DNA from 3 places in the Lelliottia jeotgali genome. Region 3 is predicted to be linked to each of the others. Evidence: predicted binding sites of a transcription regulator. Region 3 holds the regulator's gene; each other region holds the start of a gene.

Region 1 (10,279 bases), on a different contig from region 3:
GGCGTCTGGTTGCCGGCAGAAGAGGTGACCGCTTTGAGGTCTAATTCCGGTGACGCGAGGGCAAGGACCAGAGCGATGGCGTCATCATGACCGGGATCGCAATCGAGAATGATTGGCTGTGGCATAGCAAGCTCCATTTTTGGCGTTATTTTGTGACAAGGTTAACGCTGCAAGATGAAGCAGACGAGAAGCAGAGACGTAAAGCGTGAAGTGGTGCGCAATCCGAAGATTACGCACCGTATTGATTAATGCAGGATTTTGGCGAGGAAGTCTTTGGCGCGGTCGGACTGCGGGTTGGCGAAGAAATCTTCTTTCGGCGAATCTTCGACAATTTTGCCTTCGTCCATAAAGATCACGCGGTTGGCGACTTTGCGGGCGAAGCCCATTTCGTGCGTCACCACCATCATGGTCATCCCTTCGTGCGCCAGTTCAACCATAACGTCCAGCACTTCGTTGATCATTTCTGGGTCGAGCGCGGAAGTTGGCTCATCGAACAGCATAGCAATCGGGTCCATACAGAGCGCACGCGCAATCGCCACGCGCTGCTGCTGGCCACCGGAAAGCTGCGCCGGGAACTTATCAGCATGAGCCGACAGCCCAACGCGTTCCAGCAGTTTTAAGCCCTTATCACGCGAGGCTTTTTTGTCGCGTTTCAGCACTTTTACCTGCGCCAGCGTCAGGTTTTCAATAATCGACAGGTGCGGGAACAGCTCGAAGTGCTGGAACACCATCCCAACGTGGGAACGCAGCTTTGCCAGATCGGTTTTTTTGTCGTTCACTTTGGTGCCATCGACCACGATCTCGCCTTGCTGCACGGGTTCAAGGCCATTGACGGTTTTAATCAGCGTCGATTTACCGGAGCCGGAAGGGCCACACACAACGACCACCTCGCCTTTTTTCACTTCGGTTGAGCAGTCGGTCAGCACCTGAAAGTGCCCATACCATTTAGAAACATTTTTCAGGGAAATCATGAGACCGTCCTTTTCTTCAGCCAGGTCACCAACAGCGACGCGCTTAAACTAATTGCAAAATAAACTGCACCTGCGAACAGGATCATCTCGACCTGCGTACCGTCACGCTCACCGATAGTGGAGGCGGTGCGGAAGAAGTCCGCCAGACTCAGCACATACACCAGCGATGTATCCTGGAAGAGAACGATACCCTGCGTCAGCAGCAGCGGGACCATAGCGCGAAACGCCTGTGGCAGAATAATGAGCTTCATCGACTGCCAGTGGGTCATGCCTAGCGCCAACGCCGCGCTCGATTGTCCGCGGGAGATACTCTGAATACCCGCGCGAATAATTTCTGAATAGTAAGCGGCCTCAAACATCGAGAACGCCACCATCGCCGAGATCAGGCGGATATCCGTTTTAGGCGACAGTCCCAGTACGTTTTGCAGCAGGCCAGGAACAATCAGATAAAACCACAGCAGCACCATGACCAGCGGAATGGAGCGAAAAACGTTGACGTAGGCGGTCGCGAACCAGGCGAAAGGCTTGAAGCTCGACAGGCGCATGACGGCGAGGATCGTGCCCCAGACAATGCCAATGACGATAGCAATGGCGGTGATTTTTAAGGTGATGACCAGCCCATCAAGCAGATAGGGCATGGCAGGAACAATGGAACTCCAGTCAAACTCGTACATTATTTGCCCCCCAGATTGCCCGGCAGGCGAGTTTTACGTTCAACCAGGTTCATCACCAGCATGATGAATGCGTTAATCAAGACATACGCCACGGTGATGGCAGTGAAGGATTCCCACGCGTGTGCGGAGTAATCCAGCAGCTTGCCCGCCTGCGCCGCCATATCGACCAGACCGATGGTGGAGGCGATGGCCGAGTTTTTCACCAGGTTCATCATCTCGGAGGTCATCGGCGGAACGATCACGCGATAGGCGTTCGGCAGCAGCACGTAGCGGTAGCTTTGCGGCAGCGTCAGGCCCATTGCCAGCGCGGCGTTTTTTTGCCCGCGCGGCAGAGACTGAATCGCGGCACGCACCTGCTCGCAGACGCGCGCAGCAGTGAACAGCCCAAGGCACAGCATCGAGGAGACAAAGAACTGAATGTTCGGGTCCAGCTCCGATTTAAACCACATACCGAGATTTTCCGGCAGCAGTTCAGGAACGACCAGATACCAGGTAAAGAATTGCACGATTAACGGAACGTTACGGAACAGTTCGACGTACAGCGTGCCGAGCATAGAGAGAAAACGGTTGGGGACGGTACGTAAAATACCGAACAGCGAACCGACCAGAAACGCGATAATCCAGGCCGTTATCGATAACGCGACGGTGACCTGAAAGCCGCTCCACAGCCAGCCTAAATAGGTGGTGTTGCCGAACGGGGCCTGTTGCAGAAAAATGCCCCAGTTCCAGTCTATTGACATAATAAACTCCAGAAAAAAAAGGGTAGCAGCGCTACCCTCGAAGATTGGTGAGAAGCTCAATGTTCGCGCTGAGTGGGGAACGACCACTCAACGTATAGTCTGTCCGCGCTTCCCGACAATCGAGAGGGCAGGAGATCCCGCCCCTTAATGGTTCTAATTAGTTAAGTGCTTTGTCGTTAGGTTCTTTAAACAGGGCTTTCATGTCGTCAGACAGTTCAAAGTTCATGTTGAGATTTTTTGGTGGAATCGGATTCTTGAACCACTTATCGAACCATTTTTCCGCTTCGCCGGAGGTCTGTACCTGAGCGATGGTGTCATCGATCAGTTTTTTGAAGCCTGCGTCGTCTTTACGCAGCATACAGCCGTACGCTTCTTTCGACTGCGCCGTGCCGACGATTTCCCAGTTGTCTGGTTTCTTCGCTTTCGCACGTTCACCCGCCAGCAGCGCGTCATCCATCATAAATGCCACCGCGCGGCCGCTTTCCAGAGTACGGAAAGAGTCACCGTGGTCTTTGGCGCTGATGATGCGCATATCCAGTTTCTTCTCGTCGTTCAGCTTGTGCAGCAGCACTTCAGAGGTGGTACCGGAAGTCACAACGACCGCTTTGCCTTTCAGGTCTGCGAAGTCTTTAATCTCGCCGCCTTTTTTGGTCAGCAGACGCGTACCAACCACGAAGATGGTGTCGGAGAAGGCCGCTTGTTTCTGACGTTCGAGGTTGTTAGTGGTGGAGCCACACTCAAAATCGAAGGTGCCGTTTTGCAGCAGGGGAATACGGTTTTGCGACGTAATTGGAATTAGCTTCACCTGCAGATCAGGTTTGTTGAGCTTCTTCTTGACCGCTTCTACGATCGCGTTGGAGTAGTCCTGAGAGTAGCCTACGACTTTTTGCGTGTTGTCGTAGTATGAGAACGGGACGGAAGATTCACGGTGGCCGACCACGATCACGCCATTTTTGGCAATCTTGTCGAGAGTGCTCCCGGCAGCCGGTGCGTCTTCAGCGTGAACGACGCCTGCGGACACGCCCATTACCAGCATTGCTGTGGCCAGTTTACGTAATTGCATACCCAACTCCTTTATTATCTGCGCCAATGACGCATTGATACCCATTGTGATGTTGTTATATCTCGCGCGATGCGAGTGCAGTGTTATGCAAGCTTGTTAACATTTAGTCTGGCTTAATGTAAAGATTTTGCTGCGTTATTGTTTATTTTTGCGAAGCGCGCCGCACCATTCAGAGGCAAAAATATCTCGTTGCACCTTTTGGGTGCTACCGATGAACTGCGATGGTGCGACAAAGTTGCACGTTAAGCCAAACCACTGTATCTGTGATTTAACAAAGCAATAGGCGTGCCAGAAATGGAATTTGAGAGGGGATTTGCCGGGTGACGGCTGTGCCTTACCCGGCCCACGGGGATGGGTTTTGCAGGCCCGGCAAGCGAAGCGCCGCCGGGCAGAAAGGACTATCTACGACGCTGACGAAGGCTCATCAGCAGTGCGCCAAAACCAAACAGCGCGGTCAGAATCCACAGCGGCCAGTTGCCGGTGCGAGCATACGGCGTCAGGCCCGTCGTTGGCGTGACTTTGGTGGTCAACACCGCGCGGGTGAACTGCGGGAGCATCGCCTGGATTTCGCCTTTCGGACCAATCACCGCCGTAATCCCGTTGTTGGTGCTGCGCAGCAGCGGACGTGCCAGCTCAAGCGAGCGCATGCGTGCCATCTGGAAGTGCTGCCACGGGCCGATCGACTTACCAAACCAGGCGTCGTTGGAGATGGTCAGCAGATAATCCGTATCCGGACGGAAGTTATCGCGCACCTGCTCGCCCAGGATGATTTCGTAGCAGATCGCCGGCGTCAGTGCAAAACCGTGCGCATGAAGCTGCGGCTGAACGTAGGAACCCCGGCTAAAGGACGACATCGGCAAGTCGAAGAACGGTGCCAGCGGGCGCAGAATCGATTCCAGCGGTACAAACTCACCAAAAGGAACAAGGTGATTTTTGTTGTAGCGATTCGCCGATTCGTAGCTGTACGGATTGTCTTTTCCGAGCGTGATAATGGTGTTGTAAGTGTCGTAACGGTTCTGCTGGTTCAGACGCGCATCGACAATCCCGGTGATCAGCGTGCTGTTTTTGGCGCGCAGGAGATCGTCCATCATGCTCAGGAAACGCTGCTGATTGATTTCCAGATCCGGAATCGCAGACTCCGGCCAGATGATCAGGCTGGATTTACCCATCTCTTTTTGCGTCGCATCAAGATAGATTTTCAGCGTATTAACCAGCTGGTTCTCATCCCATTTCAGCGATTGTGCAATGTCTCCCTGCACCATCGACACCTGCGTCGCGCGTTCCGGCTCCAGGGTAAACCACTGGATAAAGCGCAGTGGGAAGGGAAGGGCGAACAGTACAACGGCGGCGACCAGCGGTTTCCAGTTTCGCTGAACCAGCGCCAACACCAGCAGGCCGCTCACCACCATCAGCAGGAAGTTGATCGCCTCCACACCCATCACCGGGGCCAGGCCTTTCAGCGGGCCATCAATCTGGCTGTAGCCGAACTGCAGCCACGGGAAGCCGGTTAGCACCCAGCCGCGCAGGAATTCGGTAATTTGCCAGACCACGGGAGCGGCAATAGCGACGCGCAGCCAGGTGGTTTTCGGCCACAGGCGCGACAGAATGCCCGCAAACAGACCCGTATACAGCGAGAGATACGCAGCCAGCAGCACCACCAGGAAGACGTTCACCGGGCCAGGCATTCCGCCAAACTGCGCGATACTGACGTACACCCAGTTAATGCCGGAACCAAACAGGCCCAGACCCCAGAAGTAGCCGATAGCCGCAGCCTGAACCGGGCGACGATTCAGCGTCAGCCCTTGCAGCCCCATCAAAGAGAGAAGGGCAGCAGGCCAGATATCATAAGGAGAAAAAGCCAGCGTTCCGCTGGCTCCGAGCAACAGCGCCAGCAGCAAACGGACGCGCTGGCGTTCAAGTAATGGGGCAAATGCCATTTACATTAATCTTCCAGTTTTGGCACCGGGGAGTCGTCCGGCATTCTGACGTGAACCTGAATAATACGTCGGCTGTCGGCCATAGCGACCTTGAACTGGTAACCATCGATGTCAACGGACTCGCCGCGCGCCGGGAGATGGCCAAAGGCCTGCATCACCAGCCCGCCAATGGTGTCCACCTCTTCATCGCTGAAGTGGGTGCCAAAGGTCTCGTTGAACTCTTCAATGGACGCCAGAGCGCGCACCGTCCAGGTGTGACGGCTCAGCTGACGGAATTCGATATCGTCTTCTTCGTCGTACTCATCTTCGATTTCACCGACGATCAGTTCGAGAATATCTTCGATAGTCACAAGGCCGGAAACACCGCCAAATTCATCGATAACAATCGCCATGTGGTAGCGCTGGGAGCGGAACTCTTTGAGCATGCGGTCAACGCGCTTGCTTTCCGGAACCACCACCGCCTGGCGTAACACTTTTTCCATGCTGAAAGCGTCGGCATCGCTGCGCATAAACGGCAGCAGATCTTTCGCCATCAGAATCCCTTCGATGTGATCTTTGTCCTCGCTAATCACCGGGAAACGCGAGTGGGCCGATTCGATGATCACATCGAGGCACTCGTCCAGAGTCTGGTTGCGTTTCAGGGTAATCATCTGCGAGCGGGGGATCATAATATCGCGAACGCGCTGGTCGGCGATGTCCATGACCCCTTCGAGCATTTCGCGCGTATCTTCGTCGATAAGATCGTTCTGCCCGGAATCACGAATCAGCTCCAGGAGTTCATCACGGTTTTTCGGTTCACCGTGGAAAAGCTGGCTCAGAATGAGGGAGAAAAATCCCTTCTTGCTGGTTGTCGTGTCGCTACTGTGTGAATTGTCGTCGCTCATGGCGTAAGTTTAGGGTTCTCTTGTGAGTGTAAAGCTCGCCGCCGCAATGTTCCTTGTGCGACGGCATGGTCGGTCAGTGTCGCAAGATGCTTAACTGACTATTCTTTCTCGGCAATGTACGGATCCTCATAGCCCAGAGCAAGCATTATCTCTGTCTCGAGGGATTCCATCTCTTCCGCTTCTTCGTCTTCAATATGATCATAGCCAAGCAGATGCAGACTGCCGTGGATAACCATGTGCGCCCAGTGTGCGTCGAGCGGCTTTTGTTGCTCTTTCGCTTCCTGTTCAACCACCTGGCGGCAGATGATCAGGTCACCCAGCAGCGGCATTTCGATGCCCGGCGGTGCTTCAAACGGGAAAGAGAGCACGTTGGTCGGCTTATCTTTCCCGCGATAGGTCAGGTTCAGCTCGTGGCTTTCCGCTTCGTCAACCAGGCGAATCGTGACTTCTGACTCTTCCTGAAACTGCGGAATCACCGCATCCAGCCATGTTTGAAACTGACTTTCTTCCGGTAAACCGGAATTGTCATCACAGGCCAGCTGTAAATCGAGAATTACCTGACTCATTTGTGTTCTTGCTCCTGGGCTTCGCGTTTACGTTCCGCGGCCTGTTCTGCTTTACGTTTTTGTTCTGCTTCTTCCCATGCTTCATAGGCGTTAACGATGCGGGCGACCACTGGATGGCGCACGACATCTTCGCTGTTGAAGAAGTTGAAGCTGATTTCGTCTACTTCCGCCAGCACTTCGATGGCGTGACGCAGACCGGATTTAGTACTGCGCGGCAGGTCGATCTGAGTGATATCGCCAGTAATGACCGCTTTCGAGTTAAAGCCAATACGCGTCAGGAACATCTTCATCTGTTCGATGGTGGTGTTCTGGCTCTCGTCGAGAATGATGAACGCGTCGTTTAACGTGCGCCCGCGCATGTAGGCGAGTGGCGCTACTTCGATGACGTTACGTTCGATCAGCTTTTCGACTTTCTCAAAGCCGAGCATTTCAAACAGAGCGTCATACAGCGGGCGCAGATACGGATCCACTTTCTGACTTAAATCGCCAGGCAGGAAGCCCAGCTTTTCACCGGCTTCTACCGCCGGGCGGGTCAGCAGGATACGACGAATATCCTGGCGCTCCAGCGCATCGACAGCAGCGGCGACGGCCAGATAAGTTTTACCTGTACCCGCCGGGCCCACGCCGAAGGTGATGTCGTGGTCGAGAATATTGGCGATGTACTGCGCCTGATTTGGTGTTCGCGGCTTGATGACGCCACGCTTGGTTTTGATATTGATGGCTTTACCGTAGTCAGGCACGCTGTCGGCGCTCTGCTCCAGCACGCGCGCTTCTTTGATGGCGAGGTGGATATGTTCAGGCTCAATGTCCTGAGTCTCGCCGCGCATCGGGGCGGTATCGACATACAGGCTGCGCAGAATATCGGCAGCGGCGTTGACGCAGATGGCGCGTCCGGTAAGTTTGAAATGGTTATCGCGACGATTGATTTCGATACCCAGACGTCGCTCCAGTTGTTTGATGTTGTCATCAAACGGCCCGCACAGACTCAGCAGGCGAGCGTTGTCTGCTGGCTCAAGGGTAAGTTCACGCGTTTCTGTATTCAAACTGTTCCTCTTAATTTGAGTGTCGTCTTACAAGAAATTATTCACGCCACAGAAAAAAGGCGCAAGCTTATGCTTGCATATTGGGGACGCCGAGGGGAAATACAAGGCCTGCCAGAGCGACAGGCCTGAAGGAATTAAGGCTGGTAAACACCGACACCTAAATCATTCTCTTTACGGGTACGGGCGATAACGGACTCCGGCGTTTCGGCCACGCGCAGTCCCATTTCCGCTTCGGTGCGCACCAGTTTGCCGCGCATGGAGTTGGTCAGCACTTCCTCAATCTCGATATCAACAAACTTACCGATCATATCTGGCGTACCTTCGAAGTTCACCACGCGGTTGTTCTCGGTGCGCCCTGACAGCTGCATCAGACTTTTACGCGAGGTGCCTTCCACCAGGATACGCTGCGTGGTGCCGAGCATACGGCGGCTCCAGGCGGTCACTTGCTGGTTGATACGCTCCTGCAGAATATACAGACGCTGCTTTTTCTCTTCTTCCGGCACATCGTCCACCATATCGGCGGCAGGCGTGCCTGGACGCGCAGAGAAGATAAAGCTAAAGCTGGTATCAAAATTCACTTCACCAATCAGCTTCATGGTGCGGGCGAAATCATCGGTGGTTTCGCCAGGGAAGCCGACGATAAAATCGGAGCTTATCTGGATATCCGGGCGCGCTTCACGCAGTTTGCGGATAATCGCTTTGTATTCCAGCACCGTATGGGTACGACCCATCAGGTTCAGCACGCGGTCGGAACCGCACTGCACCGGCAGATGCAGGAAGCTCACCAGTTCAGGCGTATCGCGATAGACATCGATGATGTCATCGGTAAATTCAATCGGATGGCTGGTGGTGAAACGGACGCGGTCGATACCATCGATAGCAGCCACCAGACGCAGCAACTCGGCGAACGTGCCGGTAGAACCATCGTAGTTTTCGCCACGCCATGCGTTCACGTTCTGACCGAGCAGATTCACTTCACGCACGCCTTGGGCGGCTAGCTGGGCCACTTCGAACAGAATATCATCGCACGGGCGGCTGACCTCTTCACCGCGTGTATAAGGCACGACGCAGTAGGTACAGTATTTGTTGCAGCCTTCCATGATGGAGACGAACGCGCTTGGGCCATCGGCGCGCGGCTCTGGCAGGCGGTCAAATTTCTCGATTTCCGGGAAGCTGACGTCAACCACCGGGCTGCGATCGCCGCGAACCGAGTTGATCATCTCCGGCAAGCGGTGCAGGGTCTGCGGGCCAAACACGATATCGACATAATGCGCGCGTTGGCGAATCATTTTGCCTTCTTGTGAGGCCACGCAGCCGCCGACGCCGATAATCAGGTCCGGATTTTTCTTTTTGAGGAGTTTCCAGCGACCTAACAGGTGGAAGACTTTTTCCTGCGCTTTTTCACGGATTGAGCAGGTGTTAAGCAGCAGTACATCGGCTTCCTCTGCCACTTCAGTCAGTTGATACCCGTGGGTGGCATTCAGCAGATCGGCCATCTTCGATGAATCGTATTCGTTCATCTGACAGCCCCAGGTTTTTATATGGAGTTTTTTAGTCATCGACTTGCTCAGGCTCAGGATTGCAAGCCGCGTATTGTAATGGTTTGGTGGGGTTGTGACCAGTATGAAGGTTGGCTGCCTCAAGGGCGAAAAAATCCGGTAAACTTAAGGGATTCTCTTAGAAAGGATTATTGACCATGACACTCCAGAAAACCGAAATCGCCGTGGTCGGCGGTGGGATGGTCGGCGGCGCACTGGCGCTCGGACTGGCACAACAGGGATTTCAGGTAACGGTTATCGAGCAGGCTGCGCCGCCCGCGTTTGATGATGCTCAGCAGCCGGATGTGCGGATCTCGGCGATCAGTGCCGCGTCGGTCGATCTGCTGCGCGGTCTGGGTGTATGGGAGGCGATCCTGGCGATGCGCGCCCATCCGTATCGCCGTCTGGAGACATGGGAGTGGGAAAACGCACACGTGAAGTTTGACGCCTCAGAGCTCAAGCTGCCGCTGTTGGGTTACATGGTGGAAAATAACGTGCTGCAGTTAGCGCTCTGGCAGGCGCTGGAGGCGCACGACAACGTGACGCTGCGGGTGCCGGATTCCCTGAAAGCACTGCATTGCCATGAGGGCGGATATGTGCTGGCGCTGGATAACGGTGATGAGCTGGCTGTAAAGCTGGTGGTTGGTGCTGATGGTGCAAATTCACAGGTGCGGCAGATGGCCGGGATTGGCATTCATGCATGGCAGTATCAACAATCCTGCATGCTGATTACCGTTAAGTGCGAAAACGATCCGGGCGACAGCACCTGGCAGCATTTTACCCCCAACGGTCCGCACGCCTTCTTACCGCTGTTTGACTGCTGGGCGTCGCTGGTGTGGTACGACACTCCGGCGCGTATTCGC
Region 2 (10,279 bases), on a different contig from region 3:
TACTTCGGCACGCCTTCCATTTTACGCCGCGCCGTACTGCCCGCCTCTAACGTGCCGATCCACGCCAGATAATCGTCCCACGGGCAGCTCAACGCCGCCTCTAAACAGTCGATTATCCCAAGATGGTGGCCAATCGCCAGGCTGTAATAAACCACCTGCTGGGCCGCATCCGGCGTCGCATCGTTCTCATCGATAAACTTACGGCTCAGCTGACTGAACACCACCTGTTCGCTCATCGGATACGCGCCTCGTCCACCACCTGATTCAGGTTCGCCACGATCTCGTTCAGACGCGGATCTTTTTCCGCCTCCAGCCAGCGCTCAACCTGATGATCACCCTGGCTCAGCAGACGCAGATAGTCATCGGCAATCTGACGGCCATAGCGATATCCGGCAAGACGACGCGCCGTCCGGTCAACCTTCACGCGCAATGGCTGAACCATGTCAGGGTGCAAAATCTGCGCGGGCTGGTTGTCGATTTCCCCCGGCTCGCGGGCGTGGATTTTCTGCTCCAGCAGCCCCAGCGCCATCGCAAAACCGTACAGCGTCGCGGCAGGCGTCGGCGGGCAGCCGGGGATATAGACATCCACCGGCACGATTTTGTCGGTCCCGCCCCAGACACAGTAGAGATCGTGGAAGATGCCGCCGCTGTTGCCGCACGCCCCGTAGGAGATGCAGATTTTTGGATCGGGCGCGGATTGCCAGGCGCGCAGCGCCGGGGATCGCATCGCGCGCGTCACTGCACCGGTGAACAGCAGAATGTCCGCATGACGCGGAGACGGCACCACTTTGATACCAAAACGTTCGGCGTCAAACAGCGGTGACAGAGTGGCGAAGATTTCAATCTCGCAGCCGTTGCAGCCCCCGCAGTCCACACGGTAGACGTAGGCGGAACGTTTGATTTTTTTCAGCAGGGACGCTTTCATGTTGGCGATGGATTCATCCACCGTCATCGGCACCGGAATGCCGTTATCGTCGCGCGGGCCGAGTAAATTATTCATCAGCTGGCTTCTCTCATGTGGCGGGTGATATCGATGCGGTCGGACGGCAGCAGGCACTTCTGGCGTTTGCATTCCGGGCAGGTTTCGAACCCTTCCCGGTGCTGTTCCGCACGCGCATCACCGTTGTGTTTCAGCAGCGCAATGGCGTAGTCGATCTCTTTTTGCACGGCGAACGGATGGTTGCAGACGCGGCAATGGCACAGGTCAAAGCGCGACTGTTGAAGGAAATCGGCTTTGTTCCACACCGCCAGCTCGTACTCCTGCGACAGTTTAATCGCCGCCGTCGGGCAGACCTCTTCGCAGCGGCCGCAAAAAATGCAGCGCCCGAGATTGAACTGCCAGGCCAATTCATTCGTCGCCAGATCCGTTTCCACCGTCAGGGCGTTCGACGGACAGGCGTTCACGCACGCCGCGCAGCCGATGCACTGCTGCGGATTGTGCTCCGGTTTGCCACGAAAGTTTTTATCGACCGGCATCGGCTCCAGCGGATAACTGCTGGTCACCGTGCCGGTTTTGATCACTTTTTTGATAAAGGTAAACATGACGAATCCTTATTTCAGCGGCGAGTTCTTGCGCTCGATGCTGTAGCGTTCAAGCTCTTTGTACGGCACTACCTGGCTTTTCTTCTTGCGCACATCCACCACCGTCATGCGGTCGGTACAGGAGTAGCAAGGATCGAGACTGCCGATGATCAGGGGTGCGTCAGACACCGTGTTGCCGCGCAGCATGTAGCGCAGGGTCGGCCAGTTGGCGTAGGTCGCCGCACGGCAGCGCCAGCGGTAGAGCTTCTGGTTGTCGCCGGTCATGCTCCAGTGGATATCATCCCCGCGCGGCGCTTCGGAGAACCCGAGCGCGAAGCGGTTCGGAATATAGGTAAAGCCTTCCACCGCCAGCGGACCGCCCGGCAGATTATCCAGACCAAAGTCGATCATATTCAGCGCGGTAAAGACTTCGTTGATGCGCACTTTCAGGCGGGAAATTACGTCACAGCCCTGCTCGATGTGGACCGTCATCGGCAGCAAACCGTAGCCAACGAACGGGTGATCGGCGCGGGTATCGCGGGCGTGACCGCTGGCGCGCACCATTGGGCCGACGTTGCTGAAGTCACGGGCAATCTGCGGATCGAGGCGACCCACACCGACAGTACGCTGCTCGATGTTAGGCGTGCTGAGCAGCATATCCACCAGATCCTGCACGTCGCGGCGCATCTGCTGCGCCAGCAGGCGGGTCTGGATCATGTCGTCTTTCAGCAGATCGCGGCGAATCCCGCCGATCAGGTTCAGACCGTAGGTTTTACGCGCCCCGGTGAGGATTTCAGCCATTTTCATCGAGGCTTCACGCACGCGGAAGAACTGCATAAACCCGGAGTCAAAGCCGACGAAGTGACAGGCCAGGCCGAGGTTCAGCAGGTGCGAGTGCAAGCGCTCCACTTCCAGCAGAATGGCGCGGATCATCTGCGCACGCTCTGGCACCACGATCCCCATCGCGTTTTCCACCGAGGTGGTGTAGGCGGTACTGTGGGCAAAGCCGCAGATCCCGCACACGCGATCGGAAAGGAACGTCACTTCGTTGTAACCCATGCGGGTTTCCGCCAGTTTTTCCATCCCGCGGTGGACATAGAACAGACGGTAATCGGCGTCGATAATGTTCTCGCCATCGACGAACAGGCGGAAGTGGCCCGGCTCATCAGAGGTGACGTGCAGCGGGCCAATCGGCACCACGTTGTTCTTTTTGCTGCCCAGTTCGTTGATGAACTCGTAGGTTTCGCTGTCGGTCGTCGGGGCAGGACGCTGACGATAATCCATGCTGTCTTTGCGCAGCGGGTAGAGTTCATCCGGCCAGTCGTCCGGCAATACCAGGCGACGTTCATCCGGCAGGCCGACGGCTACCAGACCGTACATATCACGCACTTCGCGCTCGCCCCAAACCGCCGCAGGCACGCGCGGCGTGACGGACGGGTACTCCGGTTTATTCGGATCGACTTCGACGCGCACGGTTATCCAGCATTTGACGCCCTGCTCCATCGACAGCACGTAATAGACCGCGTAGTTGCCGCACAGCTGGCGCTCATCGTTGCCGAACAGCACCGACAGCCAACCGCCCTGCTGGTAATAAAGAAACTCCACCACTTCCGGCAGATAGTTCACCTTGATGGTCAGGGTGATTTGATCTTTGGTCTGCCAGCTCTCTTCCAGCACCACGCCGGGAAACGCCTGATGCAGTGCGGCGAGATACTGTTGACCTACTTTTTCTTCAGACATACTAAGACTCTCTGTAATCACGCCACCAGCAAGGAGACGAAGGCTAAAAAGGCAAAGCCAAACCCGGCCCAGGTGATGCGCGAGGTGGCGTTAAAGCGCAGTCGCGCCATGCTGTTTTCAAACAGGGCGATAATCAGCACACCGGCCACCAGCTTGAGCGCGGCAATCACCACCGCCAGCAGTAAACCCGTCACCGAAAAGTGCGTCACCTGTCCCCACGGGAAGAAGACGCCGACAAACATTTGCAGTACCACCAGCTGTTTGAGGCTGATGCCCCACTTCAGCACCGCAAAACCATAGCCGCTGTACTCCGTGAGCGGGCCTTCCTGCAATTCCTGCTCCGCTTCCGCGAGGTCAAAAGGCAATTTGCCCATCTCGATAAAGGTGGCGAACGCGCAGGCACACAGGGCCAGAATCAGCGGCACGCTGCGGGCGACGGGCCAGTGATAGACGGTATCCGCAATAAAGCTGATGTGCGTTGAGCCCGCGACCTGCGCCGCGACCCACAGGCCCAGCAGCAGGATCGGCTCAACCAGCACGCCGAGCATCGCTTCGCGGCTGGCGCCGATACCGGTAAACGGACTGCCCGTATCCAGCCCTGCAATCGCGAAGAAAAAGCGTGCGATGGCGAAGAGATAGATCAGGGTGATCAGGTCACCGAGCACAGGCAGCGGCGACGCAACCGTCACCACCGGCAGTGCGGTGGCGATGGTCAACATCACGCCGACCATCACGAACGGCGTCAGGCGGAACACCCACCCGGACGCGTCAGGAGCGATGCTCTGACGGCCCATCAGTTTGAACAGATCGCGGTACTCCTGGAGTACGCCAGGGCCGCGACGGTTGTGCATTCGGGCGCGGGCCACGCGGGTGATGCCCGAAAGCAGTGGCGCAACGGCGAATAACACCAGCGCCTGAAGTAATGCCAGTAACAGACTCATGTCAGGCTCCTCGTGAAATCACAATCACCACCAGCACCGCCAGCTCGATCAGGGCGAGACGACGGAACAGCGTGGGCGCGACCGCGCTTTGCCAGCCGGGTATCAACTTCACCGGATTTAGCAGGTGGCGCAGCTTCAACACAGCGGCAAAGTTCTCTTTCACCGGCATCGCAAAACCGTGGGCGGTGATCACCATCGACTGTTCGTGCTCATACCCGCACGCCCATGCCTTCCCGCGTGAACGGGCGGGCAGACGGTCGCGTTTGAAGAACATCATCAGCACCAGCGGGAGAAGCGGCGCGGCGATCAGCAGCAGAGCAATCATCGGCTGAGAAACGGCGGTGTGCGCGGTGGTGAGCGGCAGTGGGACTGCACTTCCCAGCAGCGGCAGCAGCCACGGTGCAGCGACCCCGCCCGCAATACAGCACAGGGCCAGCAGAACGACGCTTGCAGTCATCAGAGCCGGTGCGCAGCGGGCGTTTTCTGCCTCCGGGGTACGCGGGGCGCCGAGGAAGGTGACACCGTAGACTTTCGCCATACACATCACCGCCAAAGCGCCGGTAATCGCCAGACCGACGGCCAGCATTGGCCCCAGCAGACGGGCGATAAAGACGTCGCTCTGACCGAGGGCAAAGAACGACTGATAGATCACCCACTCACCGGCAAAACCGTTGAGCGGTGGCAGCGCGGCCATCGCCATCAAACCGACCAGCATGGCGAGCGAAATCAGCGGCATTTTTTTGCCGATCCCGCCGAGCTTCTCGATATCGCGATGCCCGGTGCGGAACCAGACGCTGCCTGCGCCGAGGAACAGCGTGCTTTTAAACAGGCTGTGGTTGACGAGGTGATACAGCCCACCGATAAACCCGGCGGCAACGAGCGCCGGATGGTTCAGCGCCAGGCCAGTCAGCCCCGCGCCCAGACCAAGCAGGATGATGCCGATATTTTCCAGGGTGTGATACGCCAGCAGGCGCTGGATGTTGTGTTCCATGAGGGCGTACAGCCCGCCGACAAAGGCGGTGATCATCCCGGCGACGAGCAGCACTACGCCCCACCACAGCGGCGGCTGGCCGCCGATCAGCGAAAGGGTGAGGATGCCAAACAAACCGACTTTCATCACCACCGTCGAGAACAACGTCGCGGCAGGTGCAGAGGCATTCGCGTGCGCCTGCGGCACCCAGCCATGCAGCGGAATAATCCCCGCCAGCAGACCAAAACCAACCACGCCGAGCAGCCAGATATCCGCGCCAAATGGCATCAGTTGCGCACGGGCGCTCAGGAGATCCAGTTCCAGCGTGCCGTAGCGCTGCCACACCAGCCAGCAGGTCAGTGCCAGCAAGAGAGTGCCGAGGCGCCCAAGCGCAAACCACAGTTTGCCGGACTGGCTGCAGCCGGTCAGGAACACGCCGCACAGAGCCATGATTTCCGCCATCACCACCAGCGCGGCCAGGTTGCTGGCGACGACCGTACAGACGGCGGCGGCGAGCAGGAGATTGATCAGCAGACCGTTCGGTTTGGTCTGCGGATGGCGGTGCCAGTCGATATTAAACAGGCTGATAAACAGGCCGCACAGGCCAAAGGTGATGAGCCAGATAGCGTTCAGCGGCGTGAGCTGAACGGTGTGGCGAACCAGCGGCATAGCGCCTTCTGCATGGACACCCTGCGTCAGCACCATAAACCCGGTCAGCGCCGTTATCGCACTACCGACTGCCCCGCCGATTCCGGCGGTCCATCCGCTGAGGGGTTTGTTGAAAGAGAACACCAGCGACAGCACGGCGGCGGCCACAAACCAGGCCACGGCGCTGTTAATGAGAGTCACAGCGTTCATTTCGCCCCCTCGTTTTGCGCCTGAAACAGCGACAGATCGCCAAAATCGGTATTTATCGTCAGTTCGCGTTTGCGTTTACTGGTGCGCGCGATATCGCGGATATTGACCAGAATCAGCGCTTTGGTCGGGCAGGTGCGCACGCAGGCCGGGCCTTGTTCATCAAAGCTGCACAAATCGCATTTCACCGCCACGGCGCGCACACCCGGCACCCAGTCCAGCAGGCTGCTGACGCGGGCCGGAGCGGGAGGCGCAGGCGGGGCTTTTGGCGAATTGGCGTTGGCTGGAATATGCAGCGGGCGGCTGCCCGAAAATTCAATCGCGCCGAACGGGCAGGCGATGCCGCACAGCTTGCAGCTCACGCACAGGCTCTCGTTCAGCTGCACAGCGCCATCGACGCGGGTGATGGCATTCACAGGACAGACGCCCGCACAGGGGGCATCCTCACATTGATGGCAGAGCTGCGGGGCAGACTCTTTTTCATTACGCATAACGCGCAGGCGCGGCATGGACTGCAGCCCGTGCAGGCGGTGTGTTTCCGAACACGCCGCTTCACAGGTGTGGCAGCCAATACAGACCGTCGAGTCAGCAATTACAAAACGGTTCACCGGGTAGTCCTCAGGACAGTGTCATTTTTGACGACGACGTGCCATATCGACACATCTCGACACGCAAACATCAGGCGGTGTGCGGTTCGCGCACCAGCTCGTGCAAATTCACCGGCACGTTATTTTCCACCGCCGAATAGAGGCCGTCGTACACCGGTGCGATTTTTTCCAGATAGTGTTCAAGCACCTGGTGGCGATCGCGGGTACTGACGTGGCCGTCAACCATGCCGTCGATCATCAGCTGCGCCTGCGCAATACGCTGTCTGTCGCCGTCTTTGGTTTCGACGTGATATTCGATGACGTGGCTGTTGAAGTTGTCCGCCAGGGTGACGTAAATCGTGAAGTGACCAAACAGCACGAAGCACAAATCCTCTTGTGCCGCGCAGCTCATCGCATGATGCAGATGGGCTTTAGACAGGGTGATGCCCTGAACCAGTGAGTTGCAGTACAGATGCCACTGCTCCTGTAATTGTTGATGGCGTTGCGCGATGTAGTCCGCTTTTTCGCTAAGTTCCCAAATAGTCATCTCAGGTATCCGGTTAATGGAGATGACGGCTGTTAAGCAGATTTTGTGCCAGTTTTTATATTTTTGATTTACAAGGATTTTAAGTAATTAACGCTATCCCCGTCAGCATGTCGACGTGTCATTTCGTCAGCGCCGTCATCGACACTCCCTTTCCTAAATCAGGCTGGCATCGTTATTGCATTAACGGTGAAAATCACCGAGGAGGCGTCATGCACGAAATCACCCTCTGCCAGCGCGCGCTGGAACTTATCGAGCAGCAGGCAAAGCAACACCACGCAAAACGCGTTACCGGCGTATGGCTGAAAGTCGGGGCGTTTTCCTGCGTCGAACCCAGCGCCCTCACCTTTTGCTTTGAGCTGGTGTGCCGCGACACGCTGGCGGAAGGCTGCACTTTGCATCTCGAAGAGCAGCAGGCCGAATGCTGGTGCGAGACCTGCCAGCAGTACGTCACGCTGTTATCGTCAAAAGTGCGAAGCTGCCCGCAGTGTCAGAACACCGGCTTGCGCATCGTGGCCGACGACGGTTTGCAGATCCAGCGCCTCGAAATAGACCAGGAGTAAATCATGTGTAGTACCTGCGGTTGCGCCGAAGGCAACCTGTATATCGAAGGCGATGAGCATCGCCCCCACTCCGCGTTTCGCTCCGCGCCTTTCTCTCCCGCCCCGCGCAACGTAGCAGCGCTCACCGGCATCCGCTTTGCGCCAAAGCCATCAGACGAAGGCGACCTGCACTACGGCCACGGCGAAGCAGGCACCCATGCGCCGGGGATGAGCCAGCGCAAAATGCTGGAAGTCGAAATCAACGTGCTGGACAAAAACAACCAGCTCGCCGCACGCAACCGCGCACGTTTCGCCGCGCACGACCAGTTGGTACTTAATTTGGTGTCCAGCCCCGGCTCCGGCAAAACTACTCTGCTGACAGAAACCCTTAAACGCCTGAACCAGCGCGTCTCCTGCGCGGTTATAGAAGGCGATCAGCAGACCGTGAATGACGCCGCGCGCATTCGCGAAACCGGCACGCCGGCAATTCAGGTCAATACTGGCAAAGGCTGCCATCTGGATGCGCAGATGATTGCCGACGCCGCGCCGCGTCTGCCGTTGGCGGATAACGGCATTCTGTTTATCGAGAACGTCGGCAACCTGGTCTGCCCCGCCAGTTTTGATCTCGGTGAACGGCATAAAGTGGCGGTGCTCTCCGTCACTGAAGGTGAGGACAAACCGCTGAAATACCCGCATATGTTTGCCGCCGCCTCGCTGATGCTGCTCAACAAAATAGATCTGCTGCCGTACCTCGATTTCGACGTCGAAAAATGTTTGGCGTACGCCCGGGAAGTGAACCCGGAAATTGAAATCCTGATGGTGTCCGCCACTAAGGGTGACGGCATGGAAAGCTGGCTGAACTGGCTGGAGAACGAACGATGTGCATAGGCGTTCCAGGACAGATTCGCGCCATCGACGGTAATCAGGCCAAAGTGGAAGTGTGCGGCGTGCTGCGCGATGTCGATCTCACGCTGGTGGGCGTAGTGGATGAAAACGGCGCCTCGCGCCTCGGTCAGTGGGTGCTGGTCCACGTCGGTTTTGCCATGAGCGTGATTAACGAAGACGAGGCCCGCGACACGCTGGCGGCGCTGCAAAATATGTTTGAAGTCGAGCCGAACGTCGGCGCGCTGCTGTTTGGCGAGGAGCGATAACACATGCGCTACGTTGATGAATACCGCGCACCTGAACAGGTGATGCAGCTTATCGCGCACCTGAAAACGCGGGCTGCGCTACTGGAGTACACCGCCGCGCGTCCGCTGCGCATCATGGAAGTCTGCGGCGGCCACACTCATGCGATCTTTAAATTCGGCCTCGACCAGCTCCTGCCCGATAACATTGAATTTATTCACGGCCCTGGCTGTCCGGTGTGCGTCCTTCCAATGGGTCGCATCGACAGCTGCATTGAGATTGCCAGCCAGCCGGAGGTGATTTTTTGCACTTTTGGCGATGCGATGCGCGTGCCAGGCAAAAACGGTTCACTGATGCAGGCCCGCGCGCGCGGCGCGGATGTGCGTATCGTCTATTCGCCGATGGATGCCCTGAAGCTGGCGGCAGAGAATCCAGCGCGAAAAGTGGTGTTTTTCGGCCTTGGATTTGAAACCACCATGCCCGCAACGGCCATCACTTTGCGGCAGGCAAGAGAGCAGGGCCTGACAAACTTTTTCTTTTTCTGTCAGCATATTACGCTGATCCCTACCCTGCGCAGCCTGCTGGACGAACCGGACAACGGTATCGACGCGTTTCTGGCGCCAGGCCACGTCAGCATGGTGATTGGCACCGAGGCCTATGGCTTTATCGCCGTCGACTATCATCGCCCATTAGTGGTGGCTGGATTCGAACCTCTTGATCTACTGCAAGGCGTGAACATGCTGGTTGAGCAGAAAATAGCAGCCGTGAGTTCGGTAGAAAATCAGTATCGTCGCGTGGTCCCCGATGCGGGCAATCATCTGGCGCAACAGGCTATCGCCGAGGTATTTAGCGTCGAAGGTGACAGCGAATGGCGCGGGCTGGGTCTGATTGCGCAGTCAGGCGTCCATCTGACCGCTGCGTACCAGGCATTCGACGCCGAAGCGCATTTTCGACCTCAGCCGCAGCAGGTATGTGACGATCCTCGCGCCCGCTGTGGCGCGGTGTTAACCGGCAAATGCAAACCGCATCAATGTCCATTATTTGGCAACACCTGCAATCCGCAAACCGCGTTTGGCGCGCTAATGGTCTCTTCCGAAGGAGCCTGCGCCGCGTGGTATCAGTACCGCAATCAGGAGTGTGAAGCATGAAGACGGTGGAAATGGCCCACGGCAGCGGCGGCCTGGCGATGCAGCAGCTGATTGGTCAGCTGTTTATGTCCGCCTTCGACAACCCGTGGCTGGCGCAGCAGGAAGATCAGGCACGCATTGCGCTGTCATCGTTGACCTCCCAGGGCGATCGCCTGGCGTTTTCCACAGACAGCTACGTCATCGACCCGCTGTTTTTCCCCGGTGGCGATATCGGCAAGCTGGCGGTGTGCGGCACGGCGAATGATGTGGCGGTGAGCGGTGCAATCCCCCGCTATCTCTCGTGCGGTTTTATCCTCGAAGAGG
Region 3 (10,279 bases):
GGTGAGCACGTGCCTTGCCCGGTGGAAGACATCGTTGTCGACGAGGACAATAAAATCGTCACCACTCCAGCGTATATGCTGGCGCAAAACATCGCGGAAGCGGCAATCGGTATTGAGAAGCTGGTTGAACGTGTACTGGTGCTTTCCCGGTGAGTAAAAAAAGGTCGCCAGTCGGCTGGGTGAAACGCATTTTGCTGCGAGCAGTGCTGGTTCTGGCCGTCTTTTGGGGCGGTGGTATCGCACTATTCAGTATTCTGCCGGTGCCGTTTTCTGCGGTAATGGTAGAGCGGCAGCTCGGCGCGTGGCTGACGGGCGATTTCAGCTATGTGGCGCACTCTGACTGGGTGAGTATGGACGAGATTTCCCCGTGGATGGGGTTGGCGGTGATTGCGGCAGAAGATCAGAAATTCCCGGACCACTGGGGTTTTGATATCTCTTCGATTGAAAAAGCGCTGGCGCATAATGAGCGCAACGAAAACCGCGTGCGCGGCGCGTCGACGCTCTCTCAGCAAACGGCGAAAAACCTGTTTTTGTGGGATGGACGAAGCTGGGTGCGAAAAGGGCTGGAAGCTGGCCTGACGTTGGGCATGGAGACGGTGTGGAGTAAAAAACGCATCCTGACGGTGTACCTGAATATCGCCGAGTTTGGTGATGGCGTGTTTGGCGTCGAGGCGGCAGCACAGCGCTATTTCCACAAACCCGCCAGTCGCCTGACGATCTCCGAGGCTGCACTTCTGGCGGCCGTTCTACCCAACCCAATTCGCTTTAAAGCGAATGCCCCGTCAGGGTATGTCCACAGCCGCCAGGCGTGGATTATGCGCCAGATGCGCCAGCTAGGCGGGGAAGCGTTTATGACGGGGAATAAATTGTATTAGATGAGGACTCAGTCCTCATCAAATCCGGCGTTGAACAGCGCGACCACCGCTGCCAGCGCTTCCACTTCCTGCGGGCCGGTCGCTTCTACTTCAATCTGACGTCCTTTTGCCGAATCCAGCATCAGCAGCGCAATCACGCTATTGGCTTCAGCCTCGGTGCCTTCATCGTTACGCAGCAGCACTTCAGCGTCAAATCCCTGCATCAGTTCAAACAACTTCATCGCCGGGCGGGCGTGCATGCCCAGCTTATTGGTGATTTCAACAGTATGTTTTACGGTCATGTTTTACGTTTTTCCAGCGTGCGATGGCGAGACTGAACGTTTTTACCGCGTGAGCGGAAATAATCAGCCAGCTGCTCGGCAATATACACCGAACGATGTTTACCGCCGGTACAACCAATCGCCACGGTCAGGTAGCTGCGGTTGTTGGTTTCCAGCATAGGTAACCATAGCTCAAGGTAGCTTCGCGTCTGGTAAATAAAATTGTGAACTTCTGTGTGTCGGTCGAGGAACGCGGCCACTGGCTTGTCCAGACCGGTCATCGGACGCAGTTTTGGGTCCCAGTGCGGGTTCGGCAGGAAGCGTACGTCGAACACATAATCTGCATCGATCGGAATACCGTGTTTGAAGCCGAAGGATTCGAACACCATCGTCAGCTCACGCTCGCGTTTGCCCAACAGGCGGGTACGCAGCATTTCCGCCAGCTCATGCACCGACATCTCGGAGGTATCGACAATCAGATCCGCGCGGGAACGCAGCGGTTCCAGCAGGTCGCTCTCTTCGTCGATGGCGCTTTCAAGCGACAGATTCTTGCTAGACAGCGGGTGCAAACGACGGGTGTCGCTGTAGCGACGAATCAGCGTGTTACGGTCAGCGTCCAGGAACAGCAGCTGAGGCGTGAAGTTCTCCGGCAGGCTGTTCATCGCCTGCTCGAAAATTTCCGGGGATTCCGGCATATTGCGCACGTCGATACTGACGGCGGCAGAAATCTGCCGGTCCGCGAGCGTTCGCGCCAGGTCGGGCAGCAGAACCACCGGGAGGTTATCGACGCAGTAAAATCCCATATCTTCGAGCGCTCGCAGGGCCACGGATTTACCCGAGCCAGAACGACCGCTGACGATCATCAGCACCATGTTCCGTTTCTCCTCACGACTGCAGATGTGAAGGCCATCGCCTGGTTACGCATCATCCTGATTGCCTTCCGCTTCGGTGATAATTTGGTACAACTCTTCATCACTTTGGGCTGCGCGCAGACGGCGGCAAATGGTTTTATCTGCCAGACGTTTAGCCACCAGCGAAAGCGTATGCAGATGGGTTTTGGTCTGGTCAGCGGGCACCAGTAACGCGAACAGCAAATCAACCGGCTGGTTATCAATCGCATCAAAGGCGATTGGCGTTTCGAGCTGCACAAAGACGCCCACGGCGCGCAATGTGTCTTCTTCCAGTTTGCCATGCGGAATGGCAATGCCATTGCCGATGCCGGTACTGCCCATTTTTTCACGGGTCAGAATAGCTTCGAACACCACCTGAGGCGGCAGGCTTAACTGTTTTGCAGCCAGTTCACTGATAATTTCCAGAGCCCGTTTTTTGCTCTGACAGTGAACGCCACTGCGGGTACATTCCTGGTTAAGGACACTACTCAATTGAAGCGAGGAATCGTTGTTCATCATAATTTCACCTAAGCGCTAACTGTACAAATGGCCTGTTGTGTTTCACAACAGGCCGCCCTGCACCCGTTAACTGCCCGGACAATTAGTGTTGTTTCAGTTTATCTTTATGTTTATTAAGCTGTCGTGCCAACTTGTCAATCAAGCCGTCGATAGCCGCATACATGTCTTGCCCTTCCGCACTGGCATGGATTTCACCCCCGTTTATATGCAGGGTTGCATCCGAGATATGAGTCACTTTCTCCACTTTCAACACAATGTAGACCTGATTGATCCTCTCGAAATACTGTTCAAGCTTGGCGAATTTCGTATTCACAAAATCGCGTAAGGCTTCAGTGATCTCGACGTTGTGTCCTGTGATGTTGAGCTGCATAGTGTCTTCCTTATCAGTTGGGTCAAACCAGTTGTTTACGCTGGTTAGACGGCGGAATGGATAAAGACTCTCGATACTTCGCAACAGTTCGACGTGCCACCATAATACCCTGGTCGGACAGCATGGTGGTTAACTTACTGTCACTCAGTGGCTTCGCGGGGTTTTCCGCTGCGATCAACTTCTTCACCAGTGCTCGAATAGCCGTTGACGAGGCTTCGCCGCCGCCTTCGGTATTCACATGGCTGGAGAAGAAATACTTAAGCTCAAAAATGCCGCGCGGGCTGTGCAGATACTTCTGCGTGGTCACGCGCGAAATGGTCGATTCGTGCATCTCAACGGCCTGGGCGATATCCGCCAGCACCATCGGTTTCATAAACTCTTCGCCCTTTTCAAAAAACGCCTGCTGCTGTTCCACAATACAGCGACTGACACGTAGCAACGTATCATTTCGGCTCTCAAGGCTTTTGATCAGCCATCGCGCTTCCTGAAGATTGCTACGAATATATTGATTGTCGGAGTCGTTGCGCACGCTGGTGCACATGGAGGCGTACTGCTGATTAATTTGCAGGCGAGGAATGCTGTCGGAGTTCAGTTCTACCGTCCAGCGTTCGTTGTGCTTTCTGACCAGAACGTCAGGAATCACGTATTCAGGTTCGCTGGTCTGGATAGATTGTCCGGGGCGTGGGTCAAGCGACTGAATCAGATTGACCGCCTCTTTCAACACGTCCTCTTTGAGGCGCGTGACACGCATCAGGGATCGGAAATCATGATTCGCCAGCAGATCTAAATGTTCGCTGATGATCAGTCGGGCTTCATCAATCCACGGTGTTTCTTTTGCAAATTGTGAAAGTTGGATCAACAGGCAATCACGCAGATCTTTTGCCGCCACGCCGACCGGGTCAAAACGTTGGATGCGTTTCAGAACCGCTTCGATCTCATCAAGATCGATATCGCCGTTGCCGACGCTCTCAAGAATGTCTTCCAGAGAGACGGTCAAATAGCCCGTATCATCCACGGCATCCACAATGGAGGTGGCAATCGCGCGATCGGTTTCGGTGAAAGGCGTGAGCTCCACCTGCCACATCAGGTAATCCTGTAACGACTGGGTGGTTTCGCCCTGATAAACCGGAAGTTCGTCATCCTGGTAATCAGCACGTGTGCCGGAAGGGGTTCCGGCGGTGTAGATTTCATCCCAGCTGGCGTCTAACGGTAACTCGTCCGGCATCTCTTTTTGTTCGAGAGCATCTGCCGTATCAAGGGATTCGGTGTCCTGCTTTTCCTGGGTATCTACCTCGTCATGAAGATCGGTTTGCTCCAGCAGAGGATTGCTGTCCAGCGCTTGCTGGAGTTCCTGCTGAAGTTCTAACGTGGACAACTGCAACAGACGGATCGCCTGTTGTAGCTGTGGCGTCATCGCCAGTTGCTGGCTGAGCCTTAATTGCAAACCTTGCTTCATGTTCAGAGCGTTTTTCCCCGCTTTGGCGTGACTTAACCTCTACCCTATCAGAGTCTGAAGTCTTCCCCAAGGTACACACGCTTCACATGCTCGTCTTCGAGAATTTCTAACGGAGTGCCGTGGGCGATTAAATGGCCCTGGCTGACGATATAAGCACGTTCACAAACCGCCAACGTTTCACGTACGTTGTGGTCAGTGATGAGCACTCCGAGGCCGCTGTCGCGCAAATGCTCGATAATACGCTTGATGTCGATAACGGAGATTGGATCGACGCCCGCAAAAGGTTCATCCAGCAGGATAAATTTCGGATTTGCTGCCAGGGCACGGGCTATTTCGACGCGGCGGCGTTCACCACCGGAAAGGGCCTGGCCCAGGCTGTCGCGTAAATGTTCGATGTGGAACTCTTCCATCAGCTCATTTGCACGATCCTGACGCTGCTCAGAGGTCAAATCGTCACGGATTTGCAGAACCGCCATCAGGTTGTCGAACACGCTCAGGCGGCGGAAAATCGACGCTTCCTGCGGCAAATAGCCAATACCGCGACGGGCACGCGCATGCAGTGGCAGAAGACTGATGTCTTCATCATCAATGATAATGTTGCCAGCATCGCGCGGGACAATCCCGACCACCATATAAAAGGTGGTGGTTTTACCCGCGCCGTTTGGACCCAACAGGCCAACGATTTCGCCGGAGTTCACGGTCAGACTGACATCTTCCACGACGCGGCGGCCTTTATAGGCTTTGGCGAGGTTCTTTGCAGTTAAAGTTGCCATAACGAATTAGTTACTCTTTTTCTGTGCCGGGGCCTGGTCTTTGTTCTTGTCTTGCAGCTGAGACGGAACCAGAACGGTGGTGACGCGCTTACCTTTGTCGCTGAATGCCTGCATTTTCTGCTCTTTCACCAGATACGTGATCTTATCGCCGGTGATGTTGCTATCCAGCTGTTCCAGATAGGCATTTCCGGTCAGGATGACGAGATCTTTCGCCAGCTCATAGTGCATATGAGATGCATGGCCTTTCACTGGCTTGCCGTTATCCTGCATTTGATAGAACGTTGCCGGATTGCCGTAGCCATCAATAATCTCTTTGCCCTGCTCGCCGCCCGGACGGGTGACAACCACTTTATCGGCATTGATTTTGATCGTGCCTTGGGTCATGACGACGTTGCCAGTGAAGGTGACGACGTTACCCTGCATATCAAGCGACTGCGTGTCAGATTCGATATGAATCGGCTGCTCAGTGTCGCCCGTCACAGCAAGCGCGGGGAGACTGGCGGCCAGCAGCGCGCTGGCAATGATAAATTTAAGGCTGAGTTTGTTTGTTTTGAATTTCATAGGAGGTTCTAACCTTTTCAATCAGCTCGGCGTTTTTGCTGCGTAAGTTCCCGCGCATTCTTAAACCGCTGGAATTAAATGTTGTGCCGTATAACGTCACCAGATCCTGCGACGTGACATCCTGGGTGACCAGGTTTATCTGGGCGTTATCCGTAGTAATTTTGCGCAGTTGAGAGTCTGGCGTCAGAGCATTGACTTCAACATGACCATACAGATAAAGCATACGGTCATTCGTCAATTTTGCCCGGTCAGATTTAATCGACCACGTCGGAATTTTGTTGGTATCAAATGTGGTCATCACCGGTTGGGTGAACCACGAGATACCGTCATCGGAAAAATATTCTACATGCTGCGCAATCAGACGGTAGTTCAGGGCACCTTCCGGGCTATAAACTACCGTATCGCTGTGATCGCTTTTGTAGGTTGGGTCGTTGGTATTAACGACTTCATCGGGCGTATCGTCGCGGTCAGCGATATTCACGCCAATCAGGACCAGCACGGCCAGTGAAAGCAGAATGATAACCCAACGTCTGGTTTTACTCATATCGATTGCCCTTTGGCCTCATCAAGCTTACCCTGCGCCAGCAACAATAAATCGCATACTTCACGAACGGCGCCGCGACCGCCATTGATCCGGGTGACATAGTCAGCGCGCGGGATCAAAAGAGGATGGGCGTCGGCAACGGCGATACTCAAACCGACTTCGGCCATGACTGGCCAGTCGATCAGATCGTCCCCAACATAGGCTACGTTCTCAGGTGCGATGGCAAGCTTCGCCAGTAAATCCCTGAACGCTACCATTTTGTCGGATTGGCCTTGATACAAATGGGTGATGCCCAATGTTTCGCAGCGATCTTCTACCAGTTTAGCCTTACGCCCGGTGATGATAGCAACTTCGATACCGGATGTGATCGCACAGCGAATTCCGTAGCCGTCGCGTACATTAAAGGCTTTCAGCTCTTCGCCATTATTGCCCATAAAAATTAAGCCATCGGACAGTACGCCATCAACATCCAGAATCAGCAGGCGGATTTTTTCTGCCTGCGCCATCATTTGCGTACTGACTGGGCCATAACAGGTTGCAAGGGATGCACCCGCATTACTCATTGTCTTATCCTTCATTACACTACGCCTGCGCGCAGAAGATCATGCATATGTACCACACCCAGCAGTTGGTCGCCATCGGCAACCATGGTTGAGGTAATATGACGAGACTGCATCAGGTTTAGAACTTCAACCGCCAGCGTTCCGGGACGCACCCGGATCCCGCCGGGTGTCATGACGTCGGCGATGCCTAAAGTGCGCACGTCAACGCCCATATCAAACACACGACGTAAATCACCGTCGGTGAAGATCCCTTCGATCTTCATCAGGTCGTCACAGATGACCGTCATACCGAGGTTTTTACGCGTGATCTCCAGTAAGGCATCACGCAGCGAGGCGTCTTTGCTGACGTGAGGGATCTCTGCGCCAGTGTGCATAATATCGTTCACCCGCAACAGAAGTTTACGTCCTAGCGCGCCGCCTGGGTGGGAAAGGGCGAAATCTTCTGGGGTGAATCCACGCGCTTCGAGCAGGGCTACGGCGAGCGCATCACCCATCACCAGCGCCGCGGTGGTACTGGAGGTCGGTGCCAGGCCAAGCGGGCAGGCTTCTTTCGGCACTTTTACGCACAGGTGAACATCCGCCGCGCGCGCCATGCTGCTTTCTGGGCGGCTGGTCATGCAAATGAGCGGAACGTGCAGACGTTTCAGCACGGGGATCAGCGCCAGTATTTCGTTGGATTCGCCGGAGTTGGACAGCGCAATAACCACATCCTGCGGCGTAACCATTCCGAGATCGCCGTGCGCCGCTTCACCTGGATGCACGAAGAAAGAGGATGTTCCGGTACTGGCAAAGGTCGCGGCCATTTTGCGGCCAATGTGACCCGATTTGCCCATCCCCATCACCACGACTTTGCCCGAACAGGAGAATATTTTCTCGCATGCATGAGTAAAGTCCTGATTAATATATTGATCTAACTGCGCCAGACCTTCACGTTCAATCTCCAGAACTTCTTTGCCTGCTTTCTGAAAGTCAAAACCCGGCTGCAATTCTATTTGCGACATAATGCGTTTCCGTTTACCCAGAGAGAAGAGGCGACAGCCAGTACAGCATCGCCATCCATACGATAAAACCACCCGTCAACAAGACGCCAGCCCCTTTGCCTATCTGTTGTTTCCGCCGCCAGCAGAGCAGGGCGAAAATCACGCTGACTAACAGCATCACTCCGTAATCGCGGGAGAAAGCCAGCGGATTAAAGGCCCCTGGCGCAATCAGCGCGGGTAAACCCATTACGATCGCGATGTTGAAGATATTCGAGCCAATGATATTGCCAATCGCAATATCACCTTCGCCTTTGCGTGCGCCCGCTATCGCTGTGGCCAGTTCTGGCAAGCTGGTGCCGATCGCAATCACGGTCAGGCCAATGGTCAGTTCGCTGATTGCGAAATAGTTGGCCAGCACCGTGGCGTTATCGACGACCATGCGGGTGGACATCGGCATAATAATAAGTGCAACACCCAGCCACAGCAGGGCAACGGGCAAAGTGCCTTCACGCGGAAGTTCAGCGACTTGTTCACGTGTCAGGCTGTCATCACCTTGTTTTTCCGCCAGTCGGGCGATTTTAACGATATACAGCAGCCAGATGATCGCCAGCGCCAGCAGTAAAATGCCGTCGTCAAAGGTGAGTTGCCCATCATAAAGCACATACCCTGCCAGCAGGCTGACAATTAACATTAGCGGCAATTCGCGGCGCAGAACATCAGAATCCACGCGAAATGGATGCAGCAACGCAGCGAGGCCAAGAATCAATAAAATGTTAACGATATTAGAGCCGATTGCCGTTCCGATGGCGAGATCGATCTGACCGTGAAGCGAGGCGGAAGCGGAGACGATAATTTCCGGGAGCGATGTTCCCACGCTCACCACCGTCATCCCGATAATCAAAGGCGGTATACCAAAGAGTCGGCAAAGGATGGATGCGGCAAAAACCAAACGGTCAGCACTGTAGACCACCAACAGTAAACCAATTATTAACAGTGCCGTTGCTAAAAGCATCAAAAATCCTTTATTCAGGTATACTCGCCGGTCCACTGAGAATGAATCTCTGGCGCCGCATGCAGTCTGTAGACGTAACGAATTCCTAATTTTGACTTTATGCGCCGGAAAAGTAAAACAAATGCCAGCTTTCGCTAACCTGCGCGGATAATATTCTGTAAAAATGTCGGGTTTAAGGCTGAATTAAGCGCCATGCTTAACCTTAACGGGAAAGAAAGGAACTTTAAATGAGCCAAACGATGGCGAATTTAGTCGATGTCCGTGACGTTAGCTTCTCGCGCGGCAATCGATTGATATTTGAAGACATCACGCTGACGGTGCCACGGGGCAAGATCACGGCGATCATGGGCCCCTCTGGTATCGGTAAAACCACGCTGCTGCGTTTGATCGGTGGACAGATCCCACCGGATCATGGCGAGATTCTCTTCGACGGTGAAAATGTCCCGGCGATGTCTCGCTCACGCCTGTATACCGTCCGTAAGCGAATGAGCATGCTGTTTCAGTCGGGCGCGTTATTCACCGACATGAATGTCTTTGATAATGTCGCTTACCCGCTGCGTGAACATACCCGTTTGCCTCCTGAACTGCTGAAAACGACGGTGATGATGAAGCTTGAGGCGGTGGGCCTGCGTGGGGCAGCAAAACTCATGCCTTCGGAGCTTTCAGGCGGGATGGCGCGTCGCGCTGCGCTGGCGCGCGCAATTGCTCTGGAACCGGACTTAATCATGTTCGACGAGCCCTTCGTTGGTCAGGACCCTATTACTATGGGCGTGCTGGTGAAGCTGATTTCAGAACTGAACAGCGCGCTGGGTGTCACATGCATCGTGGTTTCGCACGATGTGCCCGAGGTGCTGAGTATCGCGGATTACGCTTACATTGTGGCGGATAAAAAAATCGTCGCCCACGGTGGCGCTCAGGCGTTGCAAAACAACAGCGATCCGCGCGTTCGTCAGTTCCTTGATGGGATTGCCGATGGTCCCGTACCGTTCCGCTATCCGGCGGGCGACTATCATCATGATTTACTGGGAATAGGGAGTTAAGCGCTGATGCTGTTAAATGCGTTGGCCGCCCTTGGACACCGTGGCATAAAAACCATCAGGACGTTCGGGCGTGCCGGGTTGATGTTATTCAATGCGCTGATGGGTAAGCCGGAATTCCGTAAGCATTCCCCGCTGCTGATACGTCAACTCTATAATGTCGGCGTGTTATCGATGCTGATTATCATCGTGTCGGGTCTGTTTATCGGCATGGTTCTTGGGCTGCAGGGCTATCTGGTTCTGACGACTTACAGTGCGGAAACCAGTCTCGGTATGCTGGTGGCGCTTTCGCTGCTGCGCGAACTTGGCCCGGTTGTAGCGGCGCTGCTTTTCGCCGGTCGAGCGGGTTCTGCGTTAACGGCTGAAATCGGTCTGATGCGCGCAACGGAACAGCTCTCCAGCATGGAGATGATGGCGGTCGACCCGCTGCGTCGCGTGA

The links. The regulator sigma-54, encoded in region 3, starts transcription at its own class of promoters, with help from an activator protein. The targets are predictions, from matches to a motif close to GTTGGCACANNTTTCGCTNT.
Region 1: the regulator sigma-54 is predicted to act here: its motif matches at 3,722-3,741, upstream of JBO43_RS10940 (amino acid ABC transporter substrate-binding protein).
Region 2: the regulator sigma-54 is predicted to act here: its motif matches at 7,324-7,343, upstream of hypA (hydrogenase maturation nickel metallochaperone HypA).

The regions. Positions count from the first base shown of each region.
Region 1 is NZ_JAENMQ010000004.1:19,200-29,478, reverse strand. Features, by position in the region: gene rihA (pyrimidine-specific ribonucleoside hydrolase RihA) at 1-125, opposite strand, end outside; gene JBO43_RS10955 (amino acid ABC transporter ATP-binding protein) at 246-971, opposite strand; gene gltK (glutamate/aspartate ABC transporter permease GltK) at 968-1,645, opposite strand; gene JBO43_RS10945 (amino acid ABC transporter permease) at 1,645-2,385, opposite strand; gene JBO43_RS10940 (amino acid ABC transporter substrate-binding protein) at 2,543-3,448, opposite strand; gene lnt (apolipoprotein N-acyltransferase) at 3,847-5,385, opposite strand; gene corC (CNNM family magnesium/cobalt transport protein CorC) at 5,391-6,269, opposite strand; gene ybeY (rRNA maturation RNase YbeY) at 6,368-6,835, opposite strand; gene JBO43_RS10920 (PhoH family protein) at 6,832-7,878, opposite strand; gene miaB (tRNA (N6-isopentenyl adenosine(37)-C2)-methylthiotransferase MiaB) at 8,013-9,437, opposite strand; gene ubiF (3-demethoxyubiquinol 3-hydroxylase) at 9,575-10,279, shown strand, end outside.
Region 2 is NZ_JAENMQ010000006.1:36,676-46,954, reverse strand. Features, by position in the region: gene JBO43_RS13165 (formate hydrogenlyase maturation HycH family protein) at 1-236, opposite strand, end outside; gene JBO43_RS13160 (NADH-quinone oxidoreductase subunit B family protein) at 233-1,000, opposite strand; gene JBO43_RS13155 (formate hydrogenlyase complex iron-sulfur subunit) at 1,000-1,542, opposite strand; gene JBO43_RS13150 (hydrogenase large subunit) at 1,552-3,261, opposite strand; gene JBO43_RS13145 (respiratory chain complex I subunit 1 family protein) at 3,279-4,202, opposite strand; gene hycC (formate hydrogenlyase subunit 3) at 4,204-6,030, opposite strand; gene JBO43_RS13135 (4Fe-4S dicluster domain-containing protein) at 6,027-6,635, opposite strand; gene hycA (formate hydrogenlyase regulator HycA) at 6,706-7,161, opposite strand; gene hypA (hydrogenase maturation nickel metallochaperone HypA) at 7,371-7,721, shown strand; gene hypB (hydrogenase nickel incorporation protein HypB) at 7,725-8,588, shown strand; gene JBO43_RS13115 (HypC/HybG/HupF family hydrogenase formation chaperone) at 8,579-8,851, shown strand; gene hypD (hydrogenase formation protein HypD) at 8,855-9,976, shown strand; gene hypE (hydrogenase expression/formation protein HypE) at 9,973-10,279, shown strand, end outside.
Region 3 is NZ_JAENMQ010000009.1:80,257-90,535, forward strand. Features, by position in the region: gene elbB (isoprenoid biosynthesis glyoxalase ElbB) at 1-153, shown strand, start outside; gene mtgA (monofunctional biosynthetic peptidoglycan transglycosylase) at 150-875, shown strand; gene npr (PTS phosphocarrier protein NPr) at 884-1,156, opposite strand; gene rapZ (RNase adapter RapZ) at 1,153-2,007, opposite strand; gene ptsN (PTS IIA-like nitrogen regulatory protein PtsN) at 2,053-2,544, opposite strand; gene hpf (ribosome hibernation promoting factor) at 2,627-2,914, opposite strand; gene rpoN (RNA polymerase factor sigma-54) at 2,937-4,370, opposite strand; gene lptB (LPS export ABC transporter ATP-binding protein) at 4,418-5,143, opposite strand; gene lptA (lipopolysaccharide ABC transporter substrate-binding protein LptA) at 5,150-5,704, opposite strand; gene lptC (LPS export ABC transporter periplasmic protein LptC) at 5,673-6,248, opposite strand; gene kdsC (3-deoxy-manno-octulosonate-8-phosphatase KdsC) at 6,245-6,811, opposite strand; gene kdsD (arabinose-5-phosphate isomerase KdsD) at 6,826-7,812, opposite strand; gene JBO43_RS16275 (calcium/sodium antiporter) at 7,826-8,803, opposite strand; gene mlaF (phospholipid ABC transporter ATP-binding protein MlaF) at 9,031-9,843, shown strand; gene mlaE (lipid asymmetry maintenance ABC transporter permease subunit MlaE) at 9,850-10,279, shown strand, end outside.